Regions from separate parts of the Lysobacter sp. ESA13C genome, predicted to be linked through region 1. Evidence: riboswitches for the same ligand, from Rfam matches in the RefSeq annotation. Region 1 holds a riboswitch; the other holds the start of a gene.

Region 1 (15,454 bases):
AATGGTTCTTCCTGGCCTACGACATGAGCCAGGGCGCGCTCAGCGAGGCGCAGTTCAATCGCGCGATCTATTTGTCGGTACCGGTGTTTACCTTGTTCTCGCTGCTGGTCGGCCTGTGGGCGGCCTCGCGCGTGATGAGCCCGGTGTCGGAGCTGGCCAACCGGCTCAAGCGCTCCGGCCGCAGTTCCCAAGCCGAGGCCTTGGCCGCGCACTTCCCCGACGACGAAGTCGGCCAGCTCGCCGAGGCCCTGGACGATTACGCCGAGCGCCTGACCAACGTGGTCCAGCGCGACCGCGAGTTCAACGCCGACGTCAGCCATGAGCTGCGCACGCCGCTGGCGGTGATCAAGGGCGCGGTCGAGCTGTTGCTGTCGCGGCCGGACATCGAGGACAAGACTCGCAATCGATTGTTGCGTATTCAGCGTGCCGAACAGCAATGCACCGATCTGATCAGCGCCTTGCTGCTGTTGTCGCGCAACGAGCGCGGGCACGGCTCCACCGACATCGCGCGGCTGGCGGAGCAACTGCTCGACGCCCACCGCGCCCAGCTCGGTGGCAAGCCGTTGACCCTGCGCATCGAAGGCGAGCAGGGCCTGGTCGTCGACGCCCCGGAAGCGGCGGTCGCGGTGGCGCTGGGCAACCTGATCGGCAATGCGGTCAAGTACACGACCCAGGGCGAAGTAGTGGTGCGCCTGCACCCGCGAACGGTCGAGGTCATCGATTCCGGCCCCGGCCTCAGCGCCGAGGATGCGGCCAAGCTGTTCGAGCGCGGCTACCGCGGCACCCATGCCGGCCACTCGCAAGGCGGCGGCATCGGCCTGTCGATCGTGCGCCGGCTGTGCGAACTCTACGGTTGGGACGTGCGGGTCAAACCCGGCGAGGTCAGGGGCGTGGTGGCGACGCTCACTTTCTGAGAGCCGGGATTGGTGATTCGGGAATCGGGAATCGGGAATCGGGAATCGGGAATCGGGAATCGTCAAAGCAAAAACCAAAACGCCCGGCTTCGTCGAAGCCGGGCGTTTTGTTTTCGTCGTGCGGTGATGGGGCTTCGGGCTTGCGGCGAACCGCTCTTACGACTCCCGAATCCCCATTCCCGATTCCCGGCTTTAAGCGACGGCTTCGAGCCAGCCGTACTTATCCGCCGTCTTGCCGTTGAACAGGCCGAAGAACAGCTCCTGGATGCGCTCGGTGACCGGGCCGCGGCGGCCGCTGCCGACCTGGCGGCCGTCGACCGAACGGATCGGGGTGATCTCGGCGGCGGTGCCGCACATGAACAACTCGTCGCACAGGTAGAGGTATTCGCGCGGCAGGTCGCGTTCGATCACTTCGATGCCGACGTCGCGGGCGAGGGTGATGATGGTGTTGCGGGTCAGGCCGTTGAGCAGGGCGGCGCTGACCGGCGTGGTGTGCAGGGCGCCGTTGAACACCAGGAACAGGTTTTCGCCCGCGCCTTCCGAGAGCAGGCCGGTCGAGGCCAGGGCGATACCTTCGCCGAAGCCCAGGCGACGCGCCTCGCGCGCGACCAACTGGCCGGACAGGTAGTTGCCGCCGGCCTTGGCGCCGGCCGGGATGGTGTTCGGCGCGAAGCGCTGCCAGCTCGACACGCAGGCGTCGATGCCTTCCTCGAGCACGCTGGCGCCGAGGTACTGGCCCATCTTCCAGGTCGCCACGGCGACGTCGGTCGGGGTGTCGGCCGACAGGCCGAAGCCGCCGAGACCGCGGTAGGCGACCGGACGCAGATAGTCGGTGGTGTTGCCGTTGGCCTTGATCACTTCATGGCAGGCCTGGTTGATCTGCTCGACCGTGTAGGGGATGCCCATGTCGTAGATCTTCGCCGAGGCGAACAACCGGGTGTTGTGGTCGTTGAGGCGGAAGATCACCGGACCCTGCGGCGTGTCGTAGGTGCGAATGCCCTCGAATACGGACGAACCGTAGTGCAGCGCGTGCGACATGACGTGGGTGGTTGCTTCGGCCCAGCGCTTGATCGCACCGTTGTGCCAGATCCATTCGGGGTATTGCATCGTCGGCTTCCGTGGTGGGTGAGGAAACCCCTATTGTGCCCTGCCTGCCCGGTTCAGGCCCAATCGAGCGGCGTATGGACGCCATGCGGAGCCGGGCGCAAGGCTCAGCCGCCGCGGATCCACCAGCAGCCGAAGTGGCGGTAGAGGCCGAATACGGTGCGCGACGGCGTCACCCCATTGGCCATGGTTTGCTCCAGGCGCAGCGCCACCGGCGTGCGCCGTTGCGGGGCGTGCGCTGCGGGCGCCGGCGCGGAGGGCGTGTCTTCGCTCGCGGCGTCGCTCGCATCGGCCGTGGCGGCGCCGGCGGGGCTGCCCAGCGGCGTCGCCGGTGCCGGGATGGGCGGCAGCGGCGCGGTGGCCGCGTTCGCCGCGGCCGGCGGCAGGGTGGTCCAGGCGGCGCCGCTGGGTTCGGACGGCGGCGGTGCCGGCGACGACAGGATCGGTGCGATGTCGAGCAAGGGGCGCTGGGCGATCGCGTCGAGCCGCTGCAATACCGCATAGCCCTGGTCGCCGGACATGCCGGTCCAGTGATAGACCGCGGCCAGACGGTTGCTGTCGCGGGCGTCGATCGCGCTGGTGATCAGCCCGATCAGGTCGCGCAGATTGCGCGCGCAACCGCCGACGTAGGCCTGCTGCTGCTTTTGCTGGGCGGCGGCGCCGCGCGGCAGGCGGTCGACGCCGCCGACCGAGGCGCAGTCGCGATCGGTGTAGACCGAGTTGCCGTGGGTATCGGTGCAGCGGCGGATCTGCGCCGCGGCGGTGCCCGGGTACAGCGTCGCCACGGCCCACAGGGCGGTCAACGACAGGAACAGACAGAGTCGGGCGAACGAAGGCATCGGCGAAGACTAGCGCCGAGGGCCGGCCAGGGACAGTGCGGCGATGCCGAAAGGATGCCGCGGGCACATCGGTCGGCGGCGCATCGCGCCGCGAACGCCGCGGCCGGATCGCCGCGGCGTCGGCAGGGACGCAGCCCGCAGGCTGCGCCCTTGCGGTTGTCGCCTAGACGGCGATCAGCGGAACGCACCCACGGTGGCGGCGCGTTCGTTGAGCACGCGGGCGTTGTTGCTCTTCGCCGCGGTGCCCATCGGCACGCCGTTGTAGGTGATGTTGGGGTTGGACCAGTAGTTCAGACGCGGGCAGTTGGAGCCGCAGTTGTAGGCCATGATGGTGCGCCAGGTCTTGTTCGGCGCCCAGTAACCGTGACCGTAGGCGTAGGCGGTGTTGTTGCCGTTGCTGGGGTCGTGGTGCGCGCCGAAGTTGTGGCCGATTTCGTGGGCGAAGCTGTAGTAGCCGGTCATGCAGGTGTTGCCGACCACGCTGAAGGCGCTGGCCGCGTTCGAGTTCAGATAGCCCAGGCCGCAGTACGCCGGGTCGGTGATGATCAACACGTTGACGTCGGCGGCGATGGTGTTGCGGGTGGCGTGGTAGCCGTCGAGATAACCGTCGCTGGTGCCGCGGAAGCGGCTCAGGTCGGTGTCGAAGCCGGCGCTGACATAGCTGTTGGTGTAGTTGCCGGCCAACACGAAGCGTACGTTGACCGCGCTGTTGGCGAAGCTCTGGTTGCTCTCGGTGATCGCCAGGTTGGACTTGGTGGTGATGTTGCCGACCGCATTCGCGGCCGCCTGGGTGTAGACCACCATGACGCGCACGGTGACCGGTGCCTTCTCGCCGGCGGCGGCCTCATTGAACTTGGGGTCGTTGAGGAAGGGCACGATGGGCTTGGCGGTATAACCCGAGGCCGGGTGATCCGGCGGCATCAGCGATTCGTCGATCAGGCTGATGGTGTGGCCGCCGTTCTTGAGCGGATCGATGCGGTAGAGCTTGCCGCCGCTGCGCACCGTGCCGGACATCTGATCGCCCTGGCGCACGATGGTGGCCGATTCCTCCGGATCGCCGATGAGTTCGGCACCGGTGAACTGGTTGATGCGCTTGAGCTGGGTCTTCGGGTCGCCGACCAGGCCCTGCCAGATCACCACGCCGTCGGACTTGCGCTCGGCCTGCAGCTTGTGTGCCTTGAGACTGACGCCGGGTGCGAGGTTGAGCAGCAGTTCCTGCTGGTTTTCGGTGATCTGTGCGGTGTTGGCGCGGACCAGGTCGACCTTGACCGCGGCGCGCTCGGCCTTGACGGCCTGGTAAGCGGTATCGGTATTGGCGCTGCGTACCTGACTGACGGCAGGCGAAGCGAACAGCGGGGCCGGTTCGGCGGCCGAGGCGGCGCCGGCGAGGCCGAGCGACAGAGCGATGGCGAGGTTCAACGGCAGCAACTTGCGTGCGGACATGATGCGCTCTCTCCAGTGAGGACCGCTGCGCGTCGGGGCACGGGGCCCCGACGGCGGTCGCGAGGGCATCGCCCGTCGTGGCGATGCGTCCTGCTGGCAGTGAGCTACCGCGCCGTCTCGCCGCTCAAGACCGAACTTGTCGTCGGACAAGTCGGAGATGAGACCTGCCTTAGCAATTCGCCATAAGCACTCGGTGCGCAACGTCGTCTCTTGACGCCTGCACTTGCGCTTTCAGGTGCCTGAATGCTTCAGGCGATGCGCGACAACACCGTCAGGGTCGGCTTGGCGAGGTTGAGCGTGTAGAAGTGCAGGCCCGGCGCGCCGCCTTCGATCAGGCGGCTGCACAGTTGCGCGACCACGTCGGCGCCGAATTCGCGCACGCTGTCGGCGTCGTCGCCATAGGCCTGCATGCGCTGGCCGATCCAGCGCGGGATCTCGGCCCCGCACAGGTCGGAAAAGCGCCGCAGCTGGCTGAAGTTCGAGATCGGCATGATGCCCGGCACGATCGGGATGTCGATGCCGGCCGCGCGCACGTCGTCGACGAAACGGAAGTAGGCGTCGGGGTTGTAGAAGTACTGGGTGATCGCGCCGTCGGCGCCGGCGCGGACCTTGCGCTTGAAATTCTCCAGGTCCGACAGCGCATCGCGCGCCTGCGGATGGGTTTCCGGATAGGCCGCGACTTCGATGTGGAAATGGTCGCCGGTCTCGGCGCGGATGAACTCGACCAGCTCGTTGGCGTAACGCAGGTCGCCGGCGCTGGCCATGCCCGAGGGCAGGTCGCCGCGCAGCGTGACCAGGCGGCGGCAACCGAGTTCGCGGTAGCGCGCCAGCAGCTCGCGGATTTCCGCGCGCGTGCCGCCCACGCAGGACAAATGCGGCGCGGCATCGAGGCGGTGCTTCTCGCGCAGGCGCTGGATCGTGTCGGGGGTGTAACTCAGGGTCGAGCCGCCGGCGCCGAAGGTGCAGGACACGTAGTTCGGCGAGTAGGGTCTGAGCTTGGCCGCGGAACGGTCCAACTGAGTGCGCTGCTCGTCGGTCTTGGGCGGGTAGAACTCGAAGCTGATCGGCAGCATGGGCGAGTCGCACGATGGTGGGTGTCTGGATAATATCTCTCTATCGCGATGAATGGAACAAGGCTCCCGCCCCGGGCTGGCGCTTGCCTAAACTGGGGCCGTTACCGCGACGAGCGGGCCCTGCCGACGAGTGCGAGCCGATGAGTGCGATCCGATGAGCGACAGCCAGCCCCACGTCCTCGATAACCCGATCTGGTCGTCCCTGCGCAGCCGTCACGCCTCGCTGGCGCTGAGCGCCGGGCCGTTGGCGCGCTACCCGGCGCAGATCGCCCCGTTCATGGGGGTAGCCGAGGAGGGCGCCGACGCCGGGGCCGCACTGGCCGAACTGGTGCCGGCGCAGGACAACGTGTTGCTGCTCGACCGCGCGCCGGCGATCCCGGCCGGCTGGGAGCTCAAACACCTCGCCGACCTGGCCCAGATGATCTGCGAGGCGCCTATCGCCGAAGACCCGGCGACGGACGATGCACCCGACATCGTCGAACTCGGCGAACGCCAGCGCGGCGACGTGCTTGCGCTGACCGCCCTGGTGTATCCGCATTATTTCCGCCCGCACACGATGGCGCTGGGCCGCTACTTCGGCATCTACCGCGACGGCCGCCTTGCGGCGATGATCGGCGAACGCATGGGCACGGACGCCTACACCGAGATCAGCGCGGTCTGCACCCACCCGGACTTCAACGGTCACGGCCATGCGCGGCGCCTGCTGCGGTTCCTGTCCAACGACAACCACGCCCGCGGGCGTATTCCTTTTCTGCACGTCAGCCACGAAAACCCGCGCGCGGTCGGGCTGTACGAACGCAACGGCTATCGCCTGCGGCGGGATATTCCGTTTTGGTCGTTGAGGCGGCTATAGGCACCGGCGTTTGCCGGTTGCCGCGCTTGCCTATCGTTCGGGTGAAAGCCGCAATGTGACGCGGGCTTGCTTGATCGATGCCTCCGCAGTGCAGCGGCGTGTCGCGGCTTGCGCCGCTCCTACCCTTGGATGTGTAGCTTTGGGGCAGGAGCGGCGCGAACCGAGGCGACGATGCTGCGGCCCGCGGAGCTATTCCTGCTCATCCGTGGAACGTTCAGATCCCTGGAATACCAGGGATATCGTCGGGCAGATCGATATCGGGCAGATCGATGTCCGGCAGGCTCACGTCCGGCAACAGATCGAGATTCAGGTCTGGCAGGCCTACTGGCGGCAGGTCGGTGATGTTCGGGAACCAGGATTGTTCGGTGAGGCGGTCGAACAGGCGTTCGCCCTGTTTGCCGACGGCGAGCGACGGCCCCAGTGGGGTAAAGGCGAAGGGACCTGCATCGCGCAGGTATTGCACGCCGGTGTCGCCGAGGATTTCCGGCACGTCCTCGGGTTCCAGTTTGCCGATGGTGATCTTGGTCTGGTCGATGCCTTCCTGGTTGAGCACGTCGCCGATGTCCGGGGTCAGCGCGATCACCGTCAGGTCCTGGACGGACAGGCCGTACAGGCCCGAATCGACATAGGCGTCGGGGTGGCTGGCGAAAGCGAAGCGGCGGAAGGCATCCGGGTCGCGTTCCAGATCGGCGAAGCCTTGCGGGTCGCGGATGCGGTAATCCTCGATCGCCGTCTGCAGGGCGAGGGTGGTCTTGTCGCGCCATTCCAGCCCTTCCGGCGACAGGTCGGTGCGGTCCAGTGAGGCGAACCGTTCCATGTACTTGTCGCCGTAGCCCAGGTAATAGTCCGGCGGCTCCACGCCCGGGTTGCGCGCCTGGAAGTCGGCGAGGCGCTGTTCGTAGTAAGCCGGGGTGCCGACCTCGACCGGCGCCGGATCGTTGGCGGGCGGGGTGTAGCTCGGAAACGACGGGCCGTCGATGGGGCGGATCATGGCGCGCTCCTGCAGGATTTCACCGCCAGCCTAACGGCCGCGATTGCGCCTGCCAGCCTCGGTAGGACCCTAGGTGAGTCAGCGATTTGCCGGTTCAGCTTCGATGGATCCGGCAGCCTCATGCGGCATATTCCACGCGGTCGTCGGGTCGATGCATCGCTCGTGCCGCAGCGTGGTCGCGGCTTGCGCCGCTCCTACCCAAAAGCCGCGCATCCAAGGGTAGGAGCGGCGCAAGCCGCGACCGCGACGCCGCGGTCGGCGGCGCCACTTCGGCGCAGCCTGGCTGGACACAAGACGACGTAACCCATTCGATCGCACGGCCCTGAAGCAGCTCCGCACAAAAAGAAAACGGGCGCCGAAGCGCCCGTTTCCCGTGTCGCATCGATCCGCCTCGCGGCGGGGTCGATCAATAGCGGTAGTGATCCGGCTTGTACGGGCCGTCGACCGAGACGCCCAGGTACTTGGCCTGCTCGTCGGTCAGGGTGGTCAGCTTCACGCCGATCTTTTCCAGGTGCAGACGCGCGACTTCTTCGTCGAGCTTCTTCGGCAGGATGTAGACCTTCGCTTCGTAGGTTTCCTTGTTCGCCCACAGCTCGATCTGCGCCAGGGTCTGGTTGGCGAACGAGTTGGACATGACGAAGCTCGGGTGGCCGGTGGCGCAGCCAAGGTTGACCAGGCGGCCTTCGGCCAGCAGGAAGATCGAGTTGCCACCGGCGAAGGTGTACTTGTCGACCTGCGGCTTGATGTTCAGGCGCTTGGCGCCCGACGCGGCCAGCGCATCGACCTGGATCTCGTTGTCGAAGTGGCCGATGTTGCAGACGATGGCCTGATCCTTCATCTGCTGCATGTGGGCCAGGGTCAGCACGTCCTTGTTGCCGGTCGTGGTGACGTAGATGTCGCCGCGGCCGAGGGTGCTCTCGACGGTGTTGACCTCGAAGCCTTCCATCGCCGCCTGCAGGGCGTTGATCGGGTCGATCTCGGTGACCACGACGCGGGCGCCGTAAGCGCGCAACGAGTGAGCCGAGCCCTTGCCGACGTCGCCGTAACCGCAGACCACCGCGACCTTGCCGGCCAGCATCACGTCCATCGCGCGCTTGAGGCCGTCGGCCAGCGATTCGCGGCAGCCGTAGAGGTTGTCGAACTTCGACTTGGTGACCGAGTCGTTGACGTTGATCGCCGGGACCAGCAGCGAGCCGGCTTCGGCGAGCTGGTACAGGCGGTGCACGCCGGTGGTGGTTTCTTCGGAGACGCCCTTCCAATGCTTGACCACTTCGTGCCAGAAGCCCGGGCGCTCGGCGTGCACGCGCTTGAGCAGGTTCTTGATGACCTGTTCTTCGTGGTTGCCCGACGGGGTGTTGACCCAGCCGTCGCCGTTTTCGAGCTCGTAGCCCTTGTGGATCAGCAGGGTGACGTCGCCGCCGTCGTCGACGACCAGCTCCGGGCCGCGGAACTTGACCGCGCCGTCGCCCGGGAAGGTCAGGGCTTCGAGGGTGCAGTCCCAATACTCTTCCAGCGACTCGCCCTTCCAGGCGAACACCGGGGTGCCGCTGGCGGCGATCGCGGCGGCGGCGTGGTCCTGGGTCGAGAAGATGTTGCACGAAGCCCAGCGCACGTCGGCGCCGAGGTCGCGCAGGGTCTCGATCAGCACCGCGGTCTGGATGGTCATGTGCAGCGAGCCGGTCACGCGCACGCCCTTCAGCGATTGCGCGGCGGCGTACTTCTTGCGGATCGACATCAGGCCCGGCATTTCGTGCTCGGCGATGTCGATTTCCTTGCGGCCCCAATCGGCCAGGGAGATGTCGGCAACCTTGTAGTCGCCTTCGGTCGAGAAGGTCTTGGGTACTGCGTTCATGGTGTGTCGCTCCAGTTCTTTAGGGAGCCGGCGGATGCCGGGTCCGGCGAGTCATCGCTCGAAAGCGATCGCTCAAACCGGGCGCCGTTGGGACTACGCCTCGCCGAGCCTGGCCGTCATTCTGGAAGTCCGTAGCGGGTACGGGCTTTGCGGAAAGATCCGCGGATGACGGTCGCAGCGCCCCTCGGCGGGCTGAGCGCGCAGTATATCGCGGCGCCCATGACCGTCGCACGGCGCCGAGGCGGATGCGCCTGAATATGACGTTCATCGCGGAACCGAGGCGGCCCGGTTCCGGCCTGCTTTTCGGCCGGGTTGCCGGTCTGGCCCAGGCAGGCCCGGAACAGACCCAATGGGATAGGCCGGCGGGCACGGCGGCGGGCTAAGCTCGGCCGGGGCGCCCCAGGCGCAAGCGCATCCGCACCGGCCGGCACAAGCGCCGGCCGGGCAGCGGCGCTTCGAAGTTTTCTTCACTTACCGATCGGATCGAGCATGAACCCACTCGCGCGACGCACCGGCCACGACGGCCGGTCCTCCCTGAAGCCGCTATCCCGGGCCCTGAGTTGGCCAGGTGTGTTGCTGCTCCTGCTGCCGCTGGCGGCGACCGCGCAGACCGCGCCCGTCAGCGGTTATCAGCTGCCGCCGAAGGCCTTGCAGGCCATCGTAGATGCGCCGCGGCCGCCGCAGATGTTCACCAGCCCGAAGCGCGATCGGGTCGCCCTGGTGCAGACCCCGTCGTTGCCCGGCATCGAAGTGGTCGCGCAACCCGAACTCAAACTCGCCGGCCTGCGCATTCATCCGCGCACGCGGGCGCAGAGCCGCTTCGCCTTCGGCACGGGCCTGAGCCTGCTCGATATCGCCAGCGGTAAAAGTCTGAATGTGGAAGGTCTGCCGGCGCCGCTGTCGTTGGCGACCCTGGAATGGTCGCCCGACCAGCGCTGGATCGCCTTCAACCGCGTCGACAGCGCCAGCGGCGCCAACGAGCTGTGGTTGGTCGAAGTCGAGCAGCGCCGCGCGCACAAGCTGGTGTCCGGCCTCAATACCGTGTCCGGGCGCGGCTATGCCTGGATGCCCGACAGCCGCCGCCTGTTGGTGCAGTTGCAGCCCGAAGGGCAGGGCGAAGCGCCGCCGATGAACGCCACGCCGACCGGGCCGGCGGTGCAGGAAACCGAAATCAGCGCGACGGTGCGGCAGATCCGCACCTATCAGGACTTGTTGCGCAACGAGAGCGATGCGCGCGTGTTCGAGTACTACCTGCGCTCGCAGCTCGCCACCGTCGACCTGGCCGGTGCCGTGGTCCGCGCCGGTGCGCCGCAGTTGTACCTGGCGGCGACGCCGTCGCCCGACGGCCGCCACGTTCTGGCGACGCGGGTCGAGCGGCCGTTCTCCTATCAGGTGCCGGTGTCGATGTTCGGCCACCGCATCGAAGTGTTGGCGCCGGACGGCAAGTTCGAGCACGAAATCGCGCGCTTGCCCCTGGTCGACGGCTTGCCGACCGGCAACGACGCGGTGCCGACCGGCGTGCGCGAGATCGCCTGGCGCAGTGATGCGCCGGCGACCCTGGTCTGGGCCGAGGCCCAGGATGGTGGCGACCCGGCGCGCAAGACCGATATCCGCGATGCGGTGATGATGCAGGCCGCGCCGTTCGAGCGTCCGCCGCAGACGCTGATGCGTCTGGGCGCGCGTTACGCCGGTGCGCATTGGGGGCGCGGCGATCTGGCGCTGGTCGACGAGTTCTGGTGGAAGACCCGGCAGACCCGGCAATGGCGGATCGCGCCGGACCACGGCGATCGCGCGCCGGAGCTGGTGTTCGAGGGGCTCAGTGAAGACCGTTACAACGACCCCGGCGAGCCGGTCAGCATGCGCGACGCGAACGGCCAGCGCCGCCTTCTGACCACGGCCGACGGCGCCAGCCTGTTCTATATCGGCCAGGGCGCTTCGCCGGAAGGCGACCGGCCGTTTCTCGACCGCTACGACCTGGCCGACAAACAGCGGACGCGGCTATTCCATTCGCAGGCGCCGTACTACGAAGCGCCGCAGGTCGTGCTCGACGATCAGGGTAAGCGCCTGCTGACCCTGCGCGAGGCGCCGACCGAGCCGGGCAATCTGTACCTGCGCGATCTCAGCGCGAGCGACGCCGCGCCGGTGGCGCTGACCCGTTTCGCGCATCCGACGCCGCAGCTCAAGGACATCAAGAAAGAGCAGATCCGCTATAAGCGCAGCGACGGCGTCGAGCTGACCGCCGACCTGTACCTGCCGCCGGGTTTCGACGCCAAGCGCGACGGCCCGCTGCCGCTGTTGATGTACGCCTATCCGGCCGAGTTCAAATCGGCCGCTGCGGCCAGCCAGGTCACTGGTTCGCCTTATCGCTTCAACGCGGTCAGTTTCTGGGGCCCGCTGCCGTACCTGGCGATGGGTTATGCCGTGCTCGACAACCCGTCGATGCCGATCGTCGGCGAAGGCGAGCGCGAGCCCAACGACACCTACATCGAGCAGTTGACCTCGAGTGCGCAAGCCGCGGTCGACGAAGTGGTGCGCCGCGGCGTTGCCGACCGCGAGCGCATCGCGGTCAGCGGCCATTCCTACGGTGCCTTCATGACCGCGAACCTGCTCGCCCACACGCGCTTGTTCAAGGCCGGCATCGCCCGCAGCGGTGCCTACAACCGCACCCTGACCCCGTTCGGCTTCCAGGCCGAGGAGCGCAACTACTGGCAGGCCGAATCGACTTACCAGGCCATGTCGCCGTTCAACTACGCCGACAAGATCAAGGACCCGCTGCTGTTGATCCACGGCGAGCAGGACAACAACTCTGGCACCTTCCCGATCCAGAGCGAGCGCCTGTTCGCCGCGATCAAGGGCCTCGGCGGCAAGGCGCGCCTGGTGATGCTGCCGAACGAAAGCCACGGCTACCGCGCGCGCGAATCGATCCTGCACATGCTGGCCGAGACCAACCGCTGGCTCGATCGGTATGTGAAGAACGCCAAGCCCGAAGCGGCGAGGCCCAAGACCGCTGGCGCGAAGTCCGCGCCGGACAAGCCGGCGGCTTCGAAGTAGGCCTTGCCGTATCGGCAAGGCCGCGACGGCAACGAGCGGGACGGAACGGGGCGCATTGCGCTCCGTTTCTGTTTGCACGGGGCGATCGGGCATTGCGTCGCAAGCGCTGGGTCCGCTTGGCGCTGCCGCACGCAGGCAAGAGCCAATTCCTTTTGAACGATCGAGGCCGATTACGCCCGAGCAGCGCCGGAGAACGACGGCACTAGCCTCGAATGAGCACGATGCTGTTCCGATATCGGGATCAGTGCCGATGCGCGATCCCAGGACAAGGATCGCGAACCCTGCCGTTGCACTCTGGCGCCACGCCGGAGCCGCGCATCGCGCGCTTCGCCGTATTCCTCCATCCGGTTTTCGAGGCGCCCATGCACCTGTCCGCATCCCAGCTCGGCTACGTCCCCTCGGTTACGCCGCAGACCGAGCCGACCACGCATCAGGTCGCGCACGGCGAGACCCTTCCTGCGATAGCGGACCAGTACGGCGTTACCCCGCAAGCGCTGCGAGCGGCCAATCCTGAGCTGTTCCAGGACAAATGGCGCCTCGATGAAGCGCAGCAGAGCGGCCGCGCAGACCCGATCTTCTACGGCGACACGTTGCGGATCCCGGCTGCGCCTATGAGCGTGACGGCCGAGCCTATGGAGAGCCCTTACGAAGCCAGCCATGGCACGACCAACAGCGAATTCACCGCCGGCATGGGTTCGGTGAAGATCGGTTACAACCCGGGCGACAACGCCACCAAGGTCACGGTAACGAACGAGGCCGCCGTGGAGGGCTCCAGCCAGGTCGGATTCAAGATCAGCGCCGAATCGTCGCTGGAAATCGGTTGGGTCGTGAAGGAGGGCAAGACCGAGTTCACCGTGACCGGCGCCAACGTCAACAAAACCCATGCCGAGGTCCGCAGCGGACAACTGGAAGCCGAGGTGTCGGTCGGCGCGGGGTTCCGCGCCCGCTACAAGGTGATCCTGCCGGGCGGAGGCCACGACCCGAAGGAAGTGGCCAAGATCGATCCCTTCGACCCCAGCACGATTCCGCTCGGGGCGACCGTGATCATGGACGGTCAGTACTACACCCAGACCGAAATCGCCGGTTCGTTTCGCCATGTCGGCGGCGAGTCGGAGATCAAGGACGCCAGCGGAGTGAGTTATTCGATCACCCGTACCGGTTCGAACCAGGTGCAGATCATGAAGGGCCCGAGCGCTTCGATCGAGGCCTACAACGGCGGTGGCGTTCGCTTCAAGGGGGCCGGAGGCGTCGAGGGTTCGCTGACCGTCGGGCAGCAGATCAACGTGGGCGATTCGATGATGCGCACCGCGACGTTCGATCTGGACAGTGCCGCAGGCCGATCCGCCTATGGGAACTTCTTCGCCACCGGCGAAGCCGAGCATGGGGCGCCCGGGGTGTCCGATGTGGCGACGGTGCATCGCCTGGACGTGTCCTCGCAAGGCCGGCTCAAGCTCAAGCTGAGCGCCGGCGAAGCGGAGGTGGAAGGCGACATCGCATTGCGCGCGGCCACGACCGGGACCTACACCCAGACGACGTATCCCGACGGCTCCATCGCCCTAACCAGCGAATTCAAGTACGGCAACAACGTGCCGCTGAAGGTGACCCAACGTTTCGACGCCGAAGGCAACGAAGTGCGATCCGAACGCACCTACGAATACACCGTCGACACCAGCGGCCTGGGCAACCATTCGGCGCAGCAGATCAATTGGGTGCTCAGCGGCGGAGCCAGCGAGAGCGGCCCGGCGATCCCGGGCGAGAAGGTCAAATTGACCTTCACCGAAGGCGAGATGCGCGCCTTGAACGCGCAAGCCGAAAAGGCCGGCGACACCTACGCGCCGGGTAACTCGATCGCCTCCCTGACCGACGACGGCGACGGCCATTCGCGCAGCACCTTCGCTTTCGCCGTCGGCCTGTCGCGCACGTCCAACCAGGACAAGTACGGTTTCGCCAACAGCCTGCTGGAAATCTCCTATGCGGCGGACGGCCACATGTCCAGGGGCGATTTCGATCGCATCAGCATGGATGTGGAGAAGCACAACCCCAACTGATGCAAGCGGCCGGGTGGCGCCGAGTGGCGTCGCGCCCGGACGAGGGGGAATACGAAAGGGCCGCTGTCGCGGCCCTTTTGCGTTCTAGGAAACGAGACTGCGCGCACCTGGCCGTGACCTGCGTTGCAAGGCAATGCCGCCGGCCCGCGCGCGAGCTGCGGGACGATGGCGGCGTGCGCGATCGGCGGTCGGAATTCAGGAGTTACAGGAGTCATTCGATGGGGAGAGCGGCATGCGAGTCAAAGTAGGCCTGGACGAATGGCTGGCGGCCGATCCGAAGCAGACCGACCTGATCACCGACGGTTTGCTCGGTTGCGTCGCGGTGGGATTGACCGGCAAGGACCGCATCGCCCTGACGCACGTCTACGACGAAGCCAAGGACCAGGCCTTTTGGCCGGGCTACCAGGAGAAACTCGACGCGGCCCTGCAGGCCTCGAACCTGGGCGAGCCGGACGAGGTCCGCGCGGTGCTGGTGTATTCGGATCACACCAGCGAGGCGCTGTGCGGGCGTATCGAAAAATGGTTGCAGCGTCATGGCATCGAATCGGAACGCCGCGAGGACGACGGTTGCCGGGTGTCGGACTCGACGCCGAAGCCGGCGGTCACGATCAAGAGCGAGGATTCGAGCGACGAGTACATGTACGGCTATCTGACCACGCGCGATTCGGACGCAGCGGTCGCGCGGTTTGCCTTGTCGAAGGAGGCCGGGGCGGCCACGCCGGCATTGCAAGATCCGCAGGCGTCGCTCGGGATCGCGAAGATTCCGGCGTTGAGCGAGCCATCGCATCCGGGATGCCCGTTGTATGCGTCGATTCTCAAAGAGGTAAAGGCCTTGGACGGCGGCATGTTCAAAGGCAAGGATATCTGGGAGCAACAGATCGCCGCGGAATTGACCGCGCAATGCCTCGATGCCGGCATCCGCGAGATCAAGGGGGTGGCCCCGGGCACGAAGGACGTCAATCAGGTGTTCGTGCTCCCGGGCCAGCAAGAATCCGCACGGCATGATCTGTGCGTGCACGCCTTCGAAGTGGACGAGACGACCATCGCCGGCGCGAGCGAACGCGCCTTCAAAGACTTCGCGCTGAGCGCTCTGCACAGCGAAACGCAGGGTATCCAGGCGCAAACCCAACAGGGCGGCCAGACCAAGGGCATGTGAGGCGGCGCCGCGACGACGTGTCCCGGCCGTGTTTGCCGCCATTTTGCGTTCGGTCATTCAGTTCGATTCGGCGAATCGTCGCCGTGATCGTTCGAACCCAAACCGGAGAACGTTATGAACGATCGCGTCA
Region 2 (15,454 bases), on a different contig from region 1:
CCGGCGCAAGTCGTCGCCGGCGAAGGGCGGTTCGTGTTCGGGCCGCAGACGCGTCTGGTGGTCGCCGCCGACGACACCGCCGCGCGCCGCGTCGCCGAGGATTTCGCCGCACGCGTGCAGCAGCTGCGCGGCTTCGCGCCGAGCATCGACAGCGGCGGCAAGCCCGGCGCCGATGCGATCGTGTTCGCGCTCGACCCCAAGTCCGCCGCCAGCGGCGACGAGGCCTACACGCTGGAGATCGGCCGCGACGGCGTGCGCGTGCAGGCGCGCGCCGCGGCCGGCCTGTTCTACGGCGCGGTCACGCTGTGGCAGTTGGCCACCGCCGACGGCGGCAAGGGCGCGGCGAGCATCGCCGCGCAGCGCATCGACGACGCCCCGCGTTTCGTCTGGCGCGGCCTGATGCTCGACGTCGCCCGCCACTTCCGCAGCGTCGACGAGGTCAAGTCGGTGCTCGACCAGATGGCGCTGCACAAGCTCAATACCTTCCACTGGCATCTCACCGACGACCAGGGCTGGCGCGTGGAGATCAAGAAGTACCCGCGCCTGACCGAGGTCGGCGGTTGCCGCATCCTCGCCGGCGCCGCCGGCCGCGATGCCGAGGGCAAGCCCAAGCCCTATTGCGGCTATTACACCCAGGAGCAGATCCGCGACGTCGTGCGCTACGCCGCCGAGCGCCACATCACCGTGGTCCCGGAAATCGAAATGCCCGGCCATGCGCAATCGGCGATCGCCGCCTATCCCGAGCTCGGCGTCACCGACGTCGTACGCAAGGCGCCGCCGGTGTCGCCGGACTGGGGCGTGCACACCTATCTGTACGGCGTCGACGATTCGACTTTCGGCTTCCTCGAAAACGTCCTCGATGAAGTCGCCGGGTTGTTCCCGTCGCGCTACATCCACATCGGCGGCGACGAAGCGGCCAAGGACCAGTGGATCGCCTCGCCGAGCGTGCAGGCCAAGATCAAGTCGCTCGGCCTGAAGGACGAGATGGCGCTGCAGAGCTGGTTCGTCGGCCGCATCGCCGGCCACCTGCAGAAGCACGACCGCATCCTGCTGGGCTGGGACGAGATCCTCGAAGGCGGCAAGCTGCCGGCGAGCGCGACGGTGATGTCCTGGCGCGGCACCAAGGGCGCAGTCGAGGCCGCGCGCGAAGGCCACGACGTGGTCGTCGCGCCCGACCGCCAGCTCTACCTCGACTACGTCCAGAGCGATCGCGACGACGAGCCGAGCGGACGCTTCCCGATCAGCACCCTGCGCGACTTCTATCAGTTCTCGGTGGTGCCGCCCGAGCTCGACGCGGCCCAGAGCAAGCACGTGCTCGGCGCCCAGGCCAACCTGTGGAGCGAGCACCGCCGCAGCTTCGAGCGCATCCAGACCGCGCTGTACCCGCGCCTGGACGCCCTGGCCGAAGTGGTGTGGTCGCCGCAGGCGCGGATCGACTGGAACGACTTCCAGCAACGCCTGGCCGCGCAGATGGCGCGCTACCGCGCCCAGGACGTGAAGGCCTCCGACGTCGCGTTCGCGGTCAAGTTCAAGGTCGAGGACGGCGCCGACGGCGCCGCGCCGAAGCTGGCGCTGAGCAACCAGACCGGCTTCGGCGAGATCCGCTACCGCACCGACGGCCAGGACCCGGGCGTCGACGCTCCGCTGTACCGGCAACCGCTCGCCGCGACCCTGCCGCTGGACGTGGTGGCGACCACCTTCGTCGACGGCAAAGCGATTTCCGCGCCGCGCCGTTTCAGCGCCCGCGACCTGTCCGACCTGAGCACCCGCACCAGCGCCGGCCTGCGCCCTTGCCGCGAGGGCTACAACCTGCGCCTGGAGGACGACGCCGCGATCGAAGGCCAGGGCGACGGCGCCCGCGCCTCGCTGACCACCAACCTGATCGACCCCTGCTGGATCTACGAAGGCGCCCGCCTCGACGGGGTCGGCCGGATCGAGGTCCGGGTCGGCCAGGTGCCCTACAACTTCCAGCTCTGGCACGACACCAAGAACATCGTGACCCGCAAGGCCGAACTCGGCGGCGCCCTGGAAGTGCGCGTCGACGACTGCAAGAGCGCACCGATCGCGCGCCTGCCGCTGGCCGAAGCCAAGCGTTCGGACGGCCTGAGCACGCTGCAGGCGACCCTGCCGAAGCTCGCCGGCCGCCACGACCTGTGCTTCGTGTTCGCCAGCGGCGGCCACGACCCGCTGTGGGCGCTCGACCGCGTGACCCTGCGCCCGGCCGCGAACTGACCCGGCCAGGCCCTTCGCTCCGCCGCGGCGACCGCGGCGGAGCGCTCGTCCGCTGACCGCCGCTACCCGTCCTTGCCCGACCGTACCCGCGCCGGGGATGGCCCACCCGGCCGCAAGCGAGCGATGCCGCCCGTCCGTATCACGCTATTCGCCCGCTTGCGTCAAATAAATTATGTGCGCGGATTCATGGATTGTGCATCGCAGCGGTTAGCATGTAGGGGTTCCAGGGGGATCTACAAACATGCCTATTCGCAAGTTGTTGTTGGCTGCGGCACTCGCCGCCGCCGTGGTATCCGGCTCCGCCGGCGCCCAGGCCCTGTCGAAGCCGGGCGAGTTCTACTTCGACGCCGACGCTCAGACCACCAAGCCGGTGGTCGCGATCAAAGAGAACGGCGACGCAGCCATGGAACGGCTGGCCAAGATCATCGAACGCAAGGCGCACGCGCCGACCGAGGCCGCGCAGCTCGCGCACCTGGCCATGGAAGGCGGCCGGGTCGAGTTGGGCCGCCAGTTGTACGGGCGGGCGCTGCGCGAGATCGACAGCGGCAGCACCTACTGGCGCGCGATCATGTGGAACTACGCCTGGGATCTGTACCACCTCGGCGCCCACGAAGAAGCGTTCAAGTACTGGGTGACCCTGCACGGCGCGCGCAACGTCAGCGCCGCATGGATGCCGCCGACCTACGCGGTCGCGCTGTGGTCGTTGGGACGCAAGGACGAAGCGGTGGAGTGGTATGCCGCCGCGGTGCGCAGCGAGCCGGACCTGTGGCGCAACAGCTCGCGTTACGCCGAGCTGCTGCCGGCGTGGCGTGACAGCGACCGCGCCACCCTCGCCCAGGTGCAACAGGCCTGGGCCGAGAACCCGCCGCGCTGGCCGTAAGGCCGCGCAAGACCGCGCCGGGCGCCTCGCCCGGCCTGCGCGAAAGCAGCGGCGCGGCGTGATGCCGCGCCGCTTTTTTGTGGCCGACTCCGCCACCGCGACCGTTCGTCGCCGTTGTTTCCGTTGGACTCCTTACACGGCTACAGTCGGCCGTCCACAGCCGCGCGTTCGCTCGACGACGTCGGTCTGTCGATGCGCCGTCGCAGCCGAGGATCGGATGTCCCTTTCGCTACTGAGCGTTGTGGTGGTCGAAGACCACGGCTTCCAACGCCGCATGGCGCTGCGCCTGCTGTCCGAACTCGGCGTCGCCCGCCTGCACGAGGCCGGCGACGGCGCCTCCGCACTGCGCCTGCTGCGCTCGCTGGCGCAGGTGCCGGACGTGGTGCTGGTCGACCTGGACATGCCGGGCATGGACGGCATCGAATTCATCGACCACCTCGCCCGCGAACATCTGGCTCGCGCGATCCTGGTGGTCAGCGCGCTCGACGCCGCCCTGCTGCACACCGTCCAGACCATGGCCCGCGCCTGCGGCCTGCGCGTGCTGGAGGCGGTGCCCAAACCGCTGACCCGGAGCAAACTCTCCCAGGCCCTGGCCGGCCTGGAACTGGTCGCCGCCACCGTCGCCGACGACGACCCCGGCGAGATCGGCCTCGACAGCCTGCGCGCGGCCCTGGCCGCCGGCGAGATCGTGCCGTGGTTCCAACCGCAGGTCGAACTCGGCAATGGGCGGGCGATCGGCGTCGAGGCGTTGGCGCGCTGGCCCCGCAGCGACGGCCGCGTGGTGCTGCCGCAGCATTTCCTGCCGTTGCTGGAAAGCGAAGACCTGGTCGACGAACTCACCGAACAGATGCTCGCCCAGGCCTGCCGCTGGAAACGCCAGTGGGACCGCAGCGGGCTGCGCCTGAAACTGTCGGTCAACGTCTCCGCCTCGACCCTCGACGATGCCGGCGCCGCCGATCGCTATCAGCGCATCGTCCGCGAGGCCGGCGTCGACCCGGCCGAGGTCGTGCTCGAACTCACCGAAAGCTCGCTGATCGCCGACGCCGCGCGCGGCCTCGGCGTGCTCGCGCGCCTGCGCCTGAAGGGCTTCGGCCTGTCGATCGACGACTTCGGCACCGGCTGGTCGTCGCTGTCGCAACTCTCGCAGGTGCCGTTCACCGAATTGAAGATCGACCAGGAATTCATCGCCGGCGCCAGCCAGCAGCCGCGCAAGCGCGCGGTGGTCGAGGCCAGCCTCGATCTGGCGCGCAAGCTCGGCCTGGACGCGGTCGCCGAAGGCGTGGAAACGGTCGAGGACTGGCAGATGCTGGCCGAGCTGGGCTGCGCGATCGCCCAGGGCCGGCTGATCGGCGACGCGGTGCCCGGCGAAGAGTTGCCGGCCCTGCTCGGCCGCTGGCGTCGGCCCGAACATTGAGGCGCGCGGTGTTCGCCTGGCTCGACCGCTTCAGCATCCGCCACCAGTTGTGGGGGCTGTTCGGCCTGTTCCTGCTCACCGGCGCCAGCGTGCTGGTGATCGACGAGATCGAGCAGTACCGCGCGCGCCGCACCCTGCAGACCTTGCAGGACGACGCCCTGCTCGGCCTGCGCCTGATCAAGACCGTGTCCGACGGCTACGGCCTGGACGTGGTCGACACCACTTTCCGCGTACGCAACTATCTGGTCGACTGGGACGAAGGCCTGCAACGCGTCGACAGCGCGCAGCGTCGCGTCGACCAGGCCTGGCCGCGCCTGCAGGCCTTGCCGCATTCGGCCGAGGAGCGCGCGCAGTTGCTCGCCGCCGCACAGGCCCGCCGCACCGCCGACGCCGCCGCGGCCGAGCTGCGCGCGATATTGCGCCATCGCGACATCCGCGCACTGGGCCAATTCGCCGACAAACGCCTGTACCCGGCGATCGACCCGCTGACCCAACGCCTGCAACTGCTGTCCGACCTCAAGCTGGTCCAGGCCGACAGCGTGGTGCGCGCCGACATCGTCCGCAGCGAACGGGTCAGCCTGATCCGCATCGCCCTGTCGCTGTTCGCCCTGGCCACCGCGGCGCTGATCGGCCGGCGCATCCTGCGCAACGCCTCGCGCGGCATCGACCGCCTGACCTGGCTGGCGCGGCGCATGCGCGAGCACGACTACACCGCCGAGCCCGGCGAGCTGCCAGCCGGCGAACTCGGCGCGGTCATGCAGGCCTTCATCGACATGCGCCGCGACGTGCTCGGCTTCGAGACCGAACTGACCGGGCAGTTGATCCGCAACGAACGCACCCGCGCAGAACTCGAGCAGCGCGAGCGCTTCCAGCGTTCGCTGTTGGATTCGGCGCAGATCGCCATCCTCGCCGTCGACGGCGAGGGCTGCCTGACCCTGGTCAATCCCTTCGCCGAACGCCTGCTCGGGGTCAGCGCGCGGGAGGTGATCGGCCACGAACGCCTGCACACCGTGTTCGAACCGCGCGCCTTACAGGCCTTGGCGAGCGAGTTGAGCGCGCAGACCGGCCAAAGCGTACGCGCCGACTGGACCGCCTTGCGCGAGCTCGCCCTGGCCAACGCCGCGCCGCGCGAAACCCGCCTGCGCCACCGCAACGGCACCTGGGTGCCGGCGCTGGTCGCAGTGTCGGCCACCCACGAAGACGAAGACGCACCGGGCCTGCTGCTGATCGCCGCCGACCTGAGCGCGCTCAAGCGGCTCGAACGCGAACTGCGCGCCAGCGAAGCGCGCGCCCAGGACGCCAACCGCGCCAAGTCCTCGTTCCTGGCGGCGATGAGCCACGAGATCCGCACCCCGATGATCGGCGTCACCGGCATGATCGAGGTGCTCGCGCATTCGCGCCTGGACGCCGAGCAACGCCGCGCCCTCGACGTGATCGAGCAGTCGTCGCAATCGCTGCTGCAGATCATCGGCGGCATCCTCGACTTCTCCAAGATCGAAGCCGGACGCCTGGAGATCGTCACCGAGGCGGTCGACCTGCCGGCGCTGGTGCGCAGCACGATGGCCGGCTTCGTCGGGGCCGCCGCCAGCCGCGGCGTGACCTTAAACTGCCGAATCGACGCCGGCATCGCCCCGGCGCACTACGCCGACGCCCTGCGCCTGCGCCAGATCCTCGGCAATTTCCTCTCCAACGCGGTCAAGTTCACCGAGCGCGGCAGCATCGAGGTCGCGCTCGAATACCTCGGTCCGGTCCCCGCCGACGGCGACGACGAAGCCCGCGATGCCTTGTGTCTGCGCGTCAGCGACACCGGCATCGGCGTCAGCGCCGAGCAACAACAGCGTTTGTTCGAACCTTTCAGTCAGGCCGACGGCGACACCACCCGCCGCTACGGCGGCACCGGCCTCGGCCTGGCGATCTGCCGGCGCCTGGCGGTACTGATGGGCGGCGATGTGACGATGGAAAGCGCGCCCGGCGTTGGCACGAGCATGCGCTTGCGCGTCGCCCTGGCGCGGGCGCCGGTTTCGGAACTGCGCGCCTCGATGCTCGGCGACGCCGAGGCGACGGCACTGGTCGCGCGCCCGCTGCCCGACCTCGCCACCGCCGAGCACGAACGCAGCCTGATCCTGCTGATCGACGACCACCCGACCAACCGGTTGGTGATCGCGCGCCAGCTCGCCCTCGCCGGGTATGCCAGCGAATCCGCCAGCAGCGGCCAGGAAGGTCTGCAGCGCTGGCGCAGCGGGCGCTATGCGCTGCTGCTGTCGGACGTGCACATGCCCGGCCTGGACGGCTACGGCTTGGCTCGCGCGGTGCGCGAACAGGAAACGCGCGACGGCCTGCCGCGCACCCCGATCGTCGCCCTGACCGCGTCGGCCTTGAAAGGCGAAGCCGAGGCCTGCCAGGCCGCAGGCATGGACGACTACCTGGTCAAGCCGGTCGCGGTCGCGCGCCTGGCCGCCACCCTGCAGCGCTGGTTGCCGCACACCGTGCCGCCGCCGGGCACCTCGCCGGCGCTGGCGAGCGACGAACGCGCACGCGTACTCGACGGCGAGGTGCTGCAGCACCTGCTGAGCGACAGCGGCAGCGATACCGCCGAGGTGCTCGACGACTTCCTCGTCGTCACTCGCCAAGACCTGGCCGAGTTGCAGAATGCGCGCACGCAAGGCGACCTCGCCGGCGTGCGCCGTCAGGCCCATCGCATCAAGGGCGCCGCGGCCCTCATCGGAGCCCACGAACTCGGCGAGGCCGCGCAGGCCGTCGAGCAGGCCGCGCACGACGAAGACTGGGCATCGTTGCTGGCGGTGCTCAGCGAATTGGAAACCGCGCTCGAGCGTTTGCGGCGACTGCCGCGCTGAATCGAGCGTGGCGCTGGGCCGGATGAGAACGCCAAGAGCAAATCCCCCCTGCCCCCCTTTTCCAAAGGGGGGAACAGCAGTTGCGGCGGGTGCGGCGCGGGCGGCGGCAGCGATAGGCGCAGCCGCAGCGACGATCGCCTCTACACCTTTCGACCAAGCGTGTTGACTCGCCCCTTTGACAAAGGGGCCGCGCCCGGCGCAACGCCGAAGTCTCTCGTGCCTACAGCGCAGGGGATTTGCCGTTGCCGTTGCACCGGCAGCGACGATCGCCTCAAGACCTTCCGAACAAGCGTGTTGATTCGCCCCCTTTGACAAAGGGGGCGGCGCCCGGCGCAGCGCCGGGGTCGCTCGTGTCTACAGCGCGGGGGATTTGCTGTTGCTGTTGCTGTTGCTGTTGCCGTTACTGTTGCTGTTACCCCAACGCCCTACTTCGCCTGCGCATCCTCGATCGGGATTTGGTGCTCGCGCAGCCATTCGATCACCGCTTCGCGGTCGCGGCGGGTCTGGCCGTTGAGGACCTTCTCTGGGGTCATGAACATGAAACGCTGAAAACTCGCGCCCTGCACGTTGCGGGCGTTCGGGCTCGCGCCGGCCTGCAACAAGGTCAGGGCATGGCCGAATTCGTTGACCTTGGCGGCCTGGTGCAACGGGGTGTTGCCCATGCGGTCGGCCAGGTCGGGCTTGGCGCCGGCGGCAAGCAGGGCCTTGAAGTTGTCGGCGCGCTCGCCCATCAGCGCCGCCGCGAGCGGGGTGGCCTGAGTGACGGTGTTCGGGGTGTCCGGGTTGGCGCCGCGATCCAGCAGCACCCGCAGGTAACGCGGGTCGTTGGCCATCGCCGCCAGGTGCATCACGGTCATGCCGTCGTCGCTGCCGACCGCCGGGTCGGCGCCGACGCCCAGCAAGGCCTCCAGGCCGGCGCTGCTGTGGTGATACAGCGCCCACTGCAACGGCGTGGTGCCCTTGGCGCCGCGCGCGTTCGGGTTGGCGCCGGCGGCGGCGAGCTCGCGCACGCGCGCGGCATTACCGTCCGCCGCGGCCTCGGCCAGTTCGGCGCTGCGCACGTCGGGGAAGACTTCGCTGGCTTGCATCGATCGGTTTCCCGGGCCTGCACACGCCGTGCAGACCGACAGCATAAGCACGATGGCGGCGGCCATCACGCGCGAGGCCGCGCCGCGCGGGTTCAGATGCGGAAAGTTCATGACTAGGCGCCTGCTCTGGAAGACGACCGTGGTCGGATGGCCGGATCGTAACGCAGCCGCGCCGGCGGATAAGAGAAGGCGGTGCCGTTCACGGGCAGACGCGACCACGCAGCCCGCCGCCGTGGCGCGCCCACGCCGTCGCCACGCTCGCGTCCGCGCCTCAGTCGAAGGGATTGAGGAAGCTGCCGACGTCGTCGAGGACCTTGACCGTGCCTTCGGCGACATCGCCGGCGAAGTCGAGGGTGGCCTCGGTCGCGGTGCCCAGGCCATCGAACACGATCTCGGTCAGCTCGCCGGCGCCTTCGGCGACATCGCCGAGGATCTGGCCGCCGTCCTCGATCCAGCCGCCGAGGGTGTCGCCGGCATCCTTGAGGCCGACGTATTCGCCGAGGTCGCGGATCAGGCCGCCGGCAAGTTCGCCGCTGCCTTCGGCGACGTCGCCGACCAGGTTGAAGCCGCCGCGGCCGACGTCGCCGGCCAGATTCAAGGTGCCCTCGGCGAGGTCGCCGGTGAGCTTGAGGGTGCCGTCGATGTAGCGGCCATCGGCGTATTCGTTGTTGATCACGCCGTCGAGGTCGCCGCCGAAATCGTAGCCGACGTTGAAGGCGTCGACGCCGAGGTCGATCAGCTCCTGGGCGCCGTCGCCGAGCAGATCGATCGCGGTTTCCGAAACGGTCTCGGCCGTGCGGTCGAGGAGTCCGAGATCGTCGCCTTCGATGCTTTCGGTCGGGGTCGGGGTCTGGGTCTTCATCGCCTCGATCACGGTCGCGGCGCCGTGCGCGCTGAGCACGTTCGGCCAGCCTTCCGGATGCTTCAGGTTGAGCTCGTAACCGACCGCATCGGGCGTGCCGTTGAGCACCTCGACGCTCTGCTGCACGCCGGTCAGCGGGTCGCCGTCGACGTTGTAGCGGCGGATCTGGCCGTCCTCGGCCTGCGAGCGCGCGTCGTGCGGGCTGAAGCCCAGGTCGCGCAAGGTGTCGTTGCTGAGGCCGGCGGCGTTGAAAGTCACCGCGGTGTTGCCGGTGGCCAGCGCCGCGGTCGAGGCCAGGCCGCCGCCGAGCGAGTGGCCGGTGAACACGACGTTGTCGCCGAACGCAGCCTCGGCTTCCTTCGCCAGGGCGACCGCCTGCTTGTACTGACTGGTCTCGAAGCCCAGGCCCTGGCCGACGTCGTTCGCGATGTCGCCGTCGCCGAACGGGCTGAAGCCGTTGGTGCCGGCGAAGGCGACCACGTACTGGCCGTTGTTGTTGGTATAGACCGCGGCGCGGAAGCCGGTGCCCTCGGTCTCCAGCGAGGCCGGGTCGATGCCGGCCGGCTTGCCGTCGGGGCCCTTGAGGTCGAGCAGTTGCTCGGGGGTGAGACGCGTCCAGCCGGCGGTGCCGGCGCCGTCGGTCTTGTAGACGTCGCTCGACAGCTCGGCCAGCGAGGTGTCGATGGCCTTCTGCGGCTGCTGGCCGTAGAGCTGCTCGCTGAAGGGTTCCTGCGCGGCGGTGTCGACCGGCGCGTGCGGCGAATACGGCAGCTCGACCGGTGCGCTCGCCAGGGTCAGCGGTGGTGCGGTGTCCTGCGGCAGGGGTTGCGAGGACGGCTGCGGGTGCAGCAGGTGATCGATCAGATTCGGCAACTGGGCGAAACGGAACGCACTGTCGAACTCTGGAAAGCTCATCGCGGCCACCCCCTGGGTACTTGAACGCAGCGTATGGACGCGGATTGTGCAGAAACAGCTGGTACGCGCCCGAGCTAGGGTTGACCCTAGGGTTCGGGAATCGGGAATCGGGAATCGGGGAGCAAAGCAGGAACGGGAGCGGGAGGGAGGTCAACCTTCGGCCCAGGCGCGCGGTCGCCGGGCTGCGTTATGGTCGGGGTTCACCTGGAGAGGCACCGCATGTCCCGACCGATCACCGCGCCCCGCCGCGGCCTGGCGCTGCTCGCCCTGGCCTGCGCGCTCGGCCTGCCGCTGTCCGCCCCCGCCGCCGACCGCATCAGCGGCAAGGCCTTCGCCACCCGCAGCGAGGTCTACGCCCCGCACGCGATCGCCGCGACCTCGCACCCGCTGACCACCCAAATCGCGCTCGACGTGATGAAGGCCGGCGGCAGCGCGGTGGATGCCGCCATCGCCGCCAACGCCGCGCTCGGCCTGATGGAGCCGACCGGCAACGGCATCGGCGGCGATCTGTTCGCGATCGTGTGGGACCCGAAGACCCAAAAGCTCTACGGCTACAACGGCTCGGGCCGTTCGCCCAAGTCGCTGACCCTGGCCGAGTTCCAAAAGCGCGGGCTCAAGGACATTCCGCCGCACGGCCCGCTGCCGGTCACCGTGCCCGGCACGGTCGACGGCTGGTTCGCCCTGCACGAACGCTTCGGCCGCAAGCCGATGGCCGAGAACCTGGCGCCGGCGATCCGGTATGCGCGCGACGGCCATCCGGTGCACGAGGTCATCGCCTACTACTGGAACGCCTCGGTGCCGCGTCTGTCGAAGTGGCCGGGCTTCAAGGAGCAGTTCACCATCGACGGCCGCGCCCCGCGCACCGGCGAGATGTGGAAGAATCCGAACCTCGCCAACACCCTGGAGCAGATCGCGAAGGGCGGGCGCGATGCGTTCTACAAGGGCGAGATCGCCCACACCATCGATGCCTACTTCAAGGCCAACGACGGTTTCCTGAGTTACGACGACCTCGCCGCCCATCGCGGCGAATGGGTCGAGCCAGTCAGCACCAACTACCGCGGCTACGACGTCTGGGAACTGCCGCCGAACGGCCAGGGCATCGCCGCGCTGCAGATCCTCAACCTGCTCGAAGCCTACGACCTGAAGTCCTACGGCTTCGGCAGCGTCGAACACCTGCATCTGTTCACCGAGGCCAAGAAACTCGCCTTCGCCGACCGCGCGCGCTGGTACGCCGACCCGGCGTTCTCGAAATCGCCGGTCGCGAAATTGATCTCCAAAGACTACGCCGCGCAGCGGCGCAAGCTGATCTCGATGGACAAGGCCTTGCGCGAAGTGCAGCCGGCGACGCCGAAGGAGCTCGACGAAGGCGACACCATCTACATGACCGTCGCCGATGCCGACGGCATGATGGTCTCGCTGATCCAGTCCAACTACCGCGGCATGGGCAGCGGCATGGCGCCGCCGGGCCTGGGCTTCATCTTCCAGGACCGCGGCGAGCAGTTCGTGCTCAAGGAAGGCCATCCCAATTCGTTCGCGCCGGGCAAGCGCCCGTTCCACACCATCATTCCCGCGTTCGTGACCAAGGACGGCAAGCCCTGGCTGTCGTTCGGGGTGATGGGCGGGGCGATGCAGCCGCAGGGCCATGCCCAGATCGTCATCAACCTGATCGACTTCGGCATGAACCTGCAGGAAGCCGGCGACGCCCCGCGCCTGCAGCACGACGGTTCCACCGAACCGGCCGGCCAAGCCACGGTCATGAGCGACGGCGGCGAACTCGACCTGGAGACCGGCTTCGCCTACGAAACCGTGCGCGAGCTGATGCGCCGCGGCCACAGCGTGCGCTTCGCCCACGGCCCTTACGGCGGCTACCAGGCGATCATGGTCAACCCCCACGGCGGCTACGTCGGCGCCAGCGAATCGCGCAAGGACGGCCAGGCCGCGGGCTACTGAGCGAACCGCTTCGGGCTCGGAATGTAGGAGCGCGTAAGTCGCGACATGCACAGCGACATGAGCCCACGCAGTCGCGGCTCACGCCGCTCCTACAAAAGCCCCGCGGCTTCAGGGTAGGAGCGGCGCAAGCCGCGACCGCGTGGGCTCATGTCGCTGCGCAGTCGCGGCTCGCGCCGCTCCTACCCGAAAAGCATCGCCGCGCGATTGACAGCGCCGACTGTGCTATCGAACACTATTCGCGCGGCGTCGAACCAACGCCGCGCACCAGTTGCGGATCGCTCTCAGGGCCGGTCCGCAGTCCGGACCGAGGGGTGCTGCGACGGAACCGACGCGTTCCGCCACGCTCGATCCGCGATGCCGAGACAAGGGCGCCCTCCCGATCATGGAGGCGTCATGCCCGTTTCTCATACCGCGTCCGACGACGCGAACATCCATTCCGGTGCCGCGACCAGCGCCGCCCACGCTGCCTCGCCGAACGGCTTCCAGCTCGCCGTGGTCACCTCGGCCGTCTACGCCGAGTTCCATCCCGACGACGCCGGCCTCATCGACGCCCTGCGCGGGCACGGCATCGAACCGGTCGCCTGCGTCTGGAACGACCCGGCCGTGGACTGGACCCGCTTCGATGCCGTCCTGGTCCGCACCACCTGGGATTATTTCCGCCACTACGACGACTTCCTGGCCTGGTACGACCAGATCGAAACCCTCGGCCTGCCCATCGCCAACGAACTGCCCTTGCTGCGCTGGAACAGCAACAAGCGCTATTTGCTCGATCTCGCCGCCCTCGATGTCGCGATCATCCCGACCGTGTTGGCGCGCGGCGACGCCCTCGCCGACGCGGTCGCGGCGATGTCCGGACGCGAAGTGGTGATCAAGCCGACCGTCAGCGGCGGCGCCTGGCATACCGTGCGCGGTCGGGTCGGCGAGGCCGCCTTCGCCGAAGCCTTGGCGGCCCTGCCGCCCGAACTCGAATATCTGGTGCAACCCTTCATGGCCGAGATCGTCACCGAAGGCGAGTGGTCGCTGATGTTTTTCGACGGCCATTACAGCCACGCCGTACTCAAGAAACCCGACGCCGGCGACTACCGCGTGCAGACCGATTTCGGCGGCAGCGCGAGCTTGACCGAGCCCGACCCGGCGATTCTCGCCGCGGCCCGGCGCGCACTCGGCGCCGTGGCTGCGTTGGGCTATCGCGACCAGGCCTATGTGCGCGTGGACGGAGTGATGACCGCCGACGGCTTCCGCCTGATGGAACTGGAGTTCATCGAACCCTTCCTGCACCTCGCCGCGTATCCCCCGGCGGCGGAGTTGTTCGCCGCGCAACTGGCGCGGCGCTGGCCGAGTGTCGGCGAATCGGCGACGCTCGCCGCCGGATAAGCTTCTGCACCGCGCCGCCGCGAGGCGGCGCAACGGAGTCCGCATGCCCCCCGCAACCACCGAGCCCCTGTTTTCCTACGGCACCCTGCAGCAGGCCGATGTACAGCAGGCCACCTTCGGCCGTCTGCTCGAAGGCCAGGCCGACGCCCTGGTCGGTTACCGCCGCACGATGGTGAAGATCGAAGACGCGCAGGTCGTCGCCACCAGCGGCGCGGCCTATCACCCTATCGTCGAAGCCAGCGGCGATCCGCACGACCGCGTCGAAGGCATGGTGTTCGCGATCAGCGCCGAAGAACTGGCCCACGCCGACGCCTACGAAGTCGACGAGTACGAACGCGTGCAGGCCCAACTGGCGTCGGGGCGGCGCGCGTGGGTCTACGTGAAACGCCGTGGCTGAAGCGGCGGCCGGCGTTTGATCGGTCGACCGGTCAAACGCTCTTCGTATAGCGAAGCCATCGCGACGATCACCGACATCGCGAGGTTCCGCGAGCGCTGGCAATCGCCGTGCCCTCGTTCCTCGAACCCTCAATCCGCCGCAACCGTGCGCCCGCGCGCCCACTCGCGCAGCGCCGTGACCTGCTCGCCCATCAGCACCGACAAGGGCCGGGTCTGCTTGAGCTCGGCGCGCAACTGGAAATCCGCCAGGGGCGTGTTCGCCGCATGCGCGGCGTACATCGCCGCGACGATGGCCTGCTCGATCTCGGCGCCGGAAAAGCCGTCGCTGGCCTGGGCGAGCGCGACCAGGTCGAAACCTTCCGGCTTCAGCGCGCGCTTGCGCAGATGGCTGGCGAACAATTCCTCGCGCACCTCCGCGACCGGCAGGTCGACGAAGAAGATTTCGTCGAAGCGGCCCTTGCGCAGCAGTTCCGGCGGCAAGGCCTCGATCTGGTTGGCGGTGGCGACCAGGAACAGCCGCGACTTGCGCTCGGCCATCCAGGTCAACAGATAACCGAGCACGCGCCGCGACACCCCGCCGGCGTTGTCGCCGCCGTCGCCGGCCAGGCCTTTCTCGATCTCGTCGATCCACAGCACCGCCGGCGACAACTGCTCGGCCGAACTCAAGGCCGCGCGCAGGTTCTTCTCGGTCTCGCCGTGGAACTTGTCGTACAGGGTGCCGAAGTCCAGGCGCACCAGCGGCACGCCGAAACCGGCCGCGACCGCCTTGGCGATCATCGACTTGCCGCAGCCCTGCACGCCGAGCAACAGAATGCCCTTGGGCGGGTCCAGCCCGGGCGGCGCATCGCCGCTGACGAACACGCCGCGGCGTTGCTCGATCCAACGCTTGATCCGGCGCGCGCCGGCGACTTCGCTCATGCGCGCACTGTCGTATTCGTAATGCAGGTGGCCGGAACGGTTGAGCAGCTCGAACTTGAGCTTGGCCAGTTCCGGCAGGTCGTCCGGGCCGATCGCGCCGTCGCGGAAGATCAGATGGCGCGCGATCCGGCGCGCATCGACCGGGTCCAGGCCCTGCAGGTTGCGCACGATCTGCTTGACCGCGTCGGCGTCGCTCTCGACTCGGCGCCCGCCGTGCTCGCGCATGTAGTTCTCGGCTTCCTCGCGCACCAACTTGAGCAGGGCGTTGGCGTCCGGCAGGCTCGGTTGATGGCGCACCGCCAGCGACTCCAGGTCCGGCGGCAACTCGACCTTGTGCCCGATCAGCACCAGCACGTGCGGCTCGCAGCCGCGACGCTGGACGATCTCGCGCAGCTGGCGCTGAGTGCTGGCGTAGCCCAGGTAGGGGTGCGCATCGAACATCAGGTAGATGCCGCGCTGTTCGGCGTCGCGGATCGACTGCAAAGTGTTGGAGATGTCGGGAGCGACCTCGGTCTCTTCGTCGTCGCGGTCGAAATCGACCCGGCGCAGGCCTTCGGTGATCGACCAGCG

The links. Region 1 has a riboswitch for S-adenosylhomocysteine ahead of ahcY (adenosylhomocysteinase). Riboswitches for the same ligand answer to the same signal wherever they lie in the genome.
Region 2: linked by a shared signal. The riboswitch ahead of LC490_RS00205 (hypothetical protein) and the one ahead of ahcY (adenosylhomocysteinase) in region 1 are both predicted to bind S-adenosylhomocysteine.

The regions. Positions count from the first base shown of each region.
Region 1 is NZ_JAHXYK010000003.1:383,929-399,382, forward strand. Features, by position in the region: gene LC490_RS07800 (HAMP domain-containing sensor histidine kinase) at 1-914, shown strand, start outside; gene LC490_RS07805 (branched-chain amino acid transaminase) at 1,107-2,021, opposite strand; gene LC490_RS07810 (hypothetical protein) at 2,126-2,857, opposite strand; gene LC490_RS07815 (M12 family metallo-peptidase) at 3,032-4,300, opposite strand; gene metF (methylenetetrahydrofolate reductase [NAD(P)H]) at 4,549-5,373, opposite strand; gene LC490_RS07825 (GNAT family N-acetyltransferase) at 5,528-6,226, shown strand; gene LC490_RS07830 (hypothetical protein) at 6,441-7,217, opposite strand; gene ahcY (adenosylhomocysteinase) at 7,624-9,069, opposite strand; S-adenosyl-L-homocysteine riboswitch at 9,142-9,261, opposite strand; gene LC490_RS07840 (prolyl oligopeptidase family serine peptidase) at 9,754-12,120, shown strand; gene LC490_RS07845 (LysM domain-containing protein) at 12,483-14,168, shown strand; gene LC490_RS07850 (XVIPCD domain-containing protein) at 14,302-15,324, shown strand.
Region 2 is NZ_JAHXYK010000001.1:40,523-55,976, forward strand. Features, by position in the region: gene LC490_RS00170 (family 20 glycosylhydrolase) at 1-2,232, shown strand, start outside; gene LC490_RS00175 (tetratricopeptide repeat protein) at 2,474-3,112, shown strand; gene LC490_RS00180 (EAL domain-containing response regulator) at 3,330-4,526, shown strand; gene LC490_RS00185 (ATP-binding protein) at 4,535-7,381, shown strand; gene LC490_RS00190 (ankyrin repeat domain-containing protein) at 7,807-8,580, opposite strand; gene LC490_RS00195 (hypothetical protein) at 8,741-10,246, opposite strand; gene ggt (gamma-glutamyltransferase) at 10,466-12,196, shown strand; S-adenosyl-L-homocysteine riboswitch at 12,497-12,577, shown strand; gene LC490_RS00205 (hypothetical protein) at 12,590-13,570, shown strand; gene LC490_RS00210 (gamma-glutamylcyclotransferase family protein) at 13,614-13,967, shown strand; gene LC490_RS00215 (AAA family ATPase) at 14,096-15,454, opposite strand, start outside.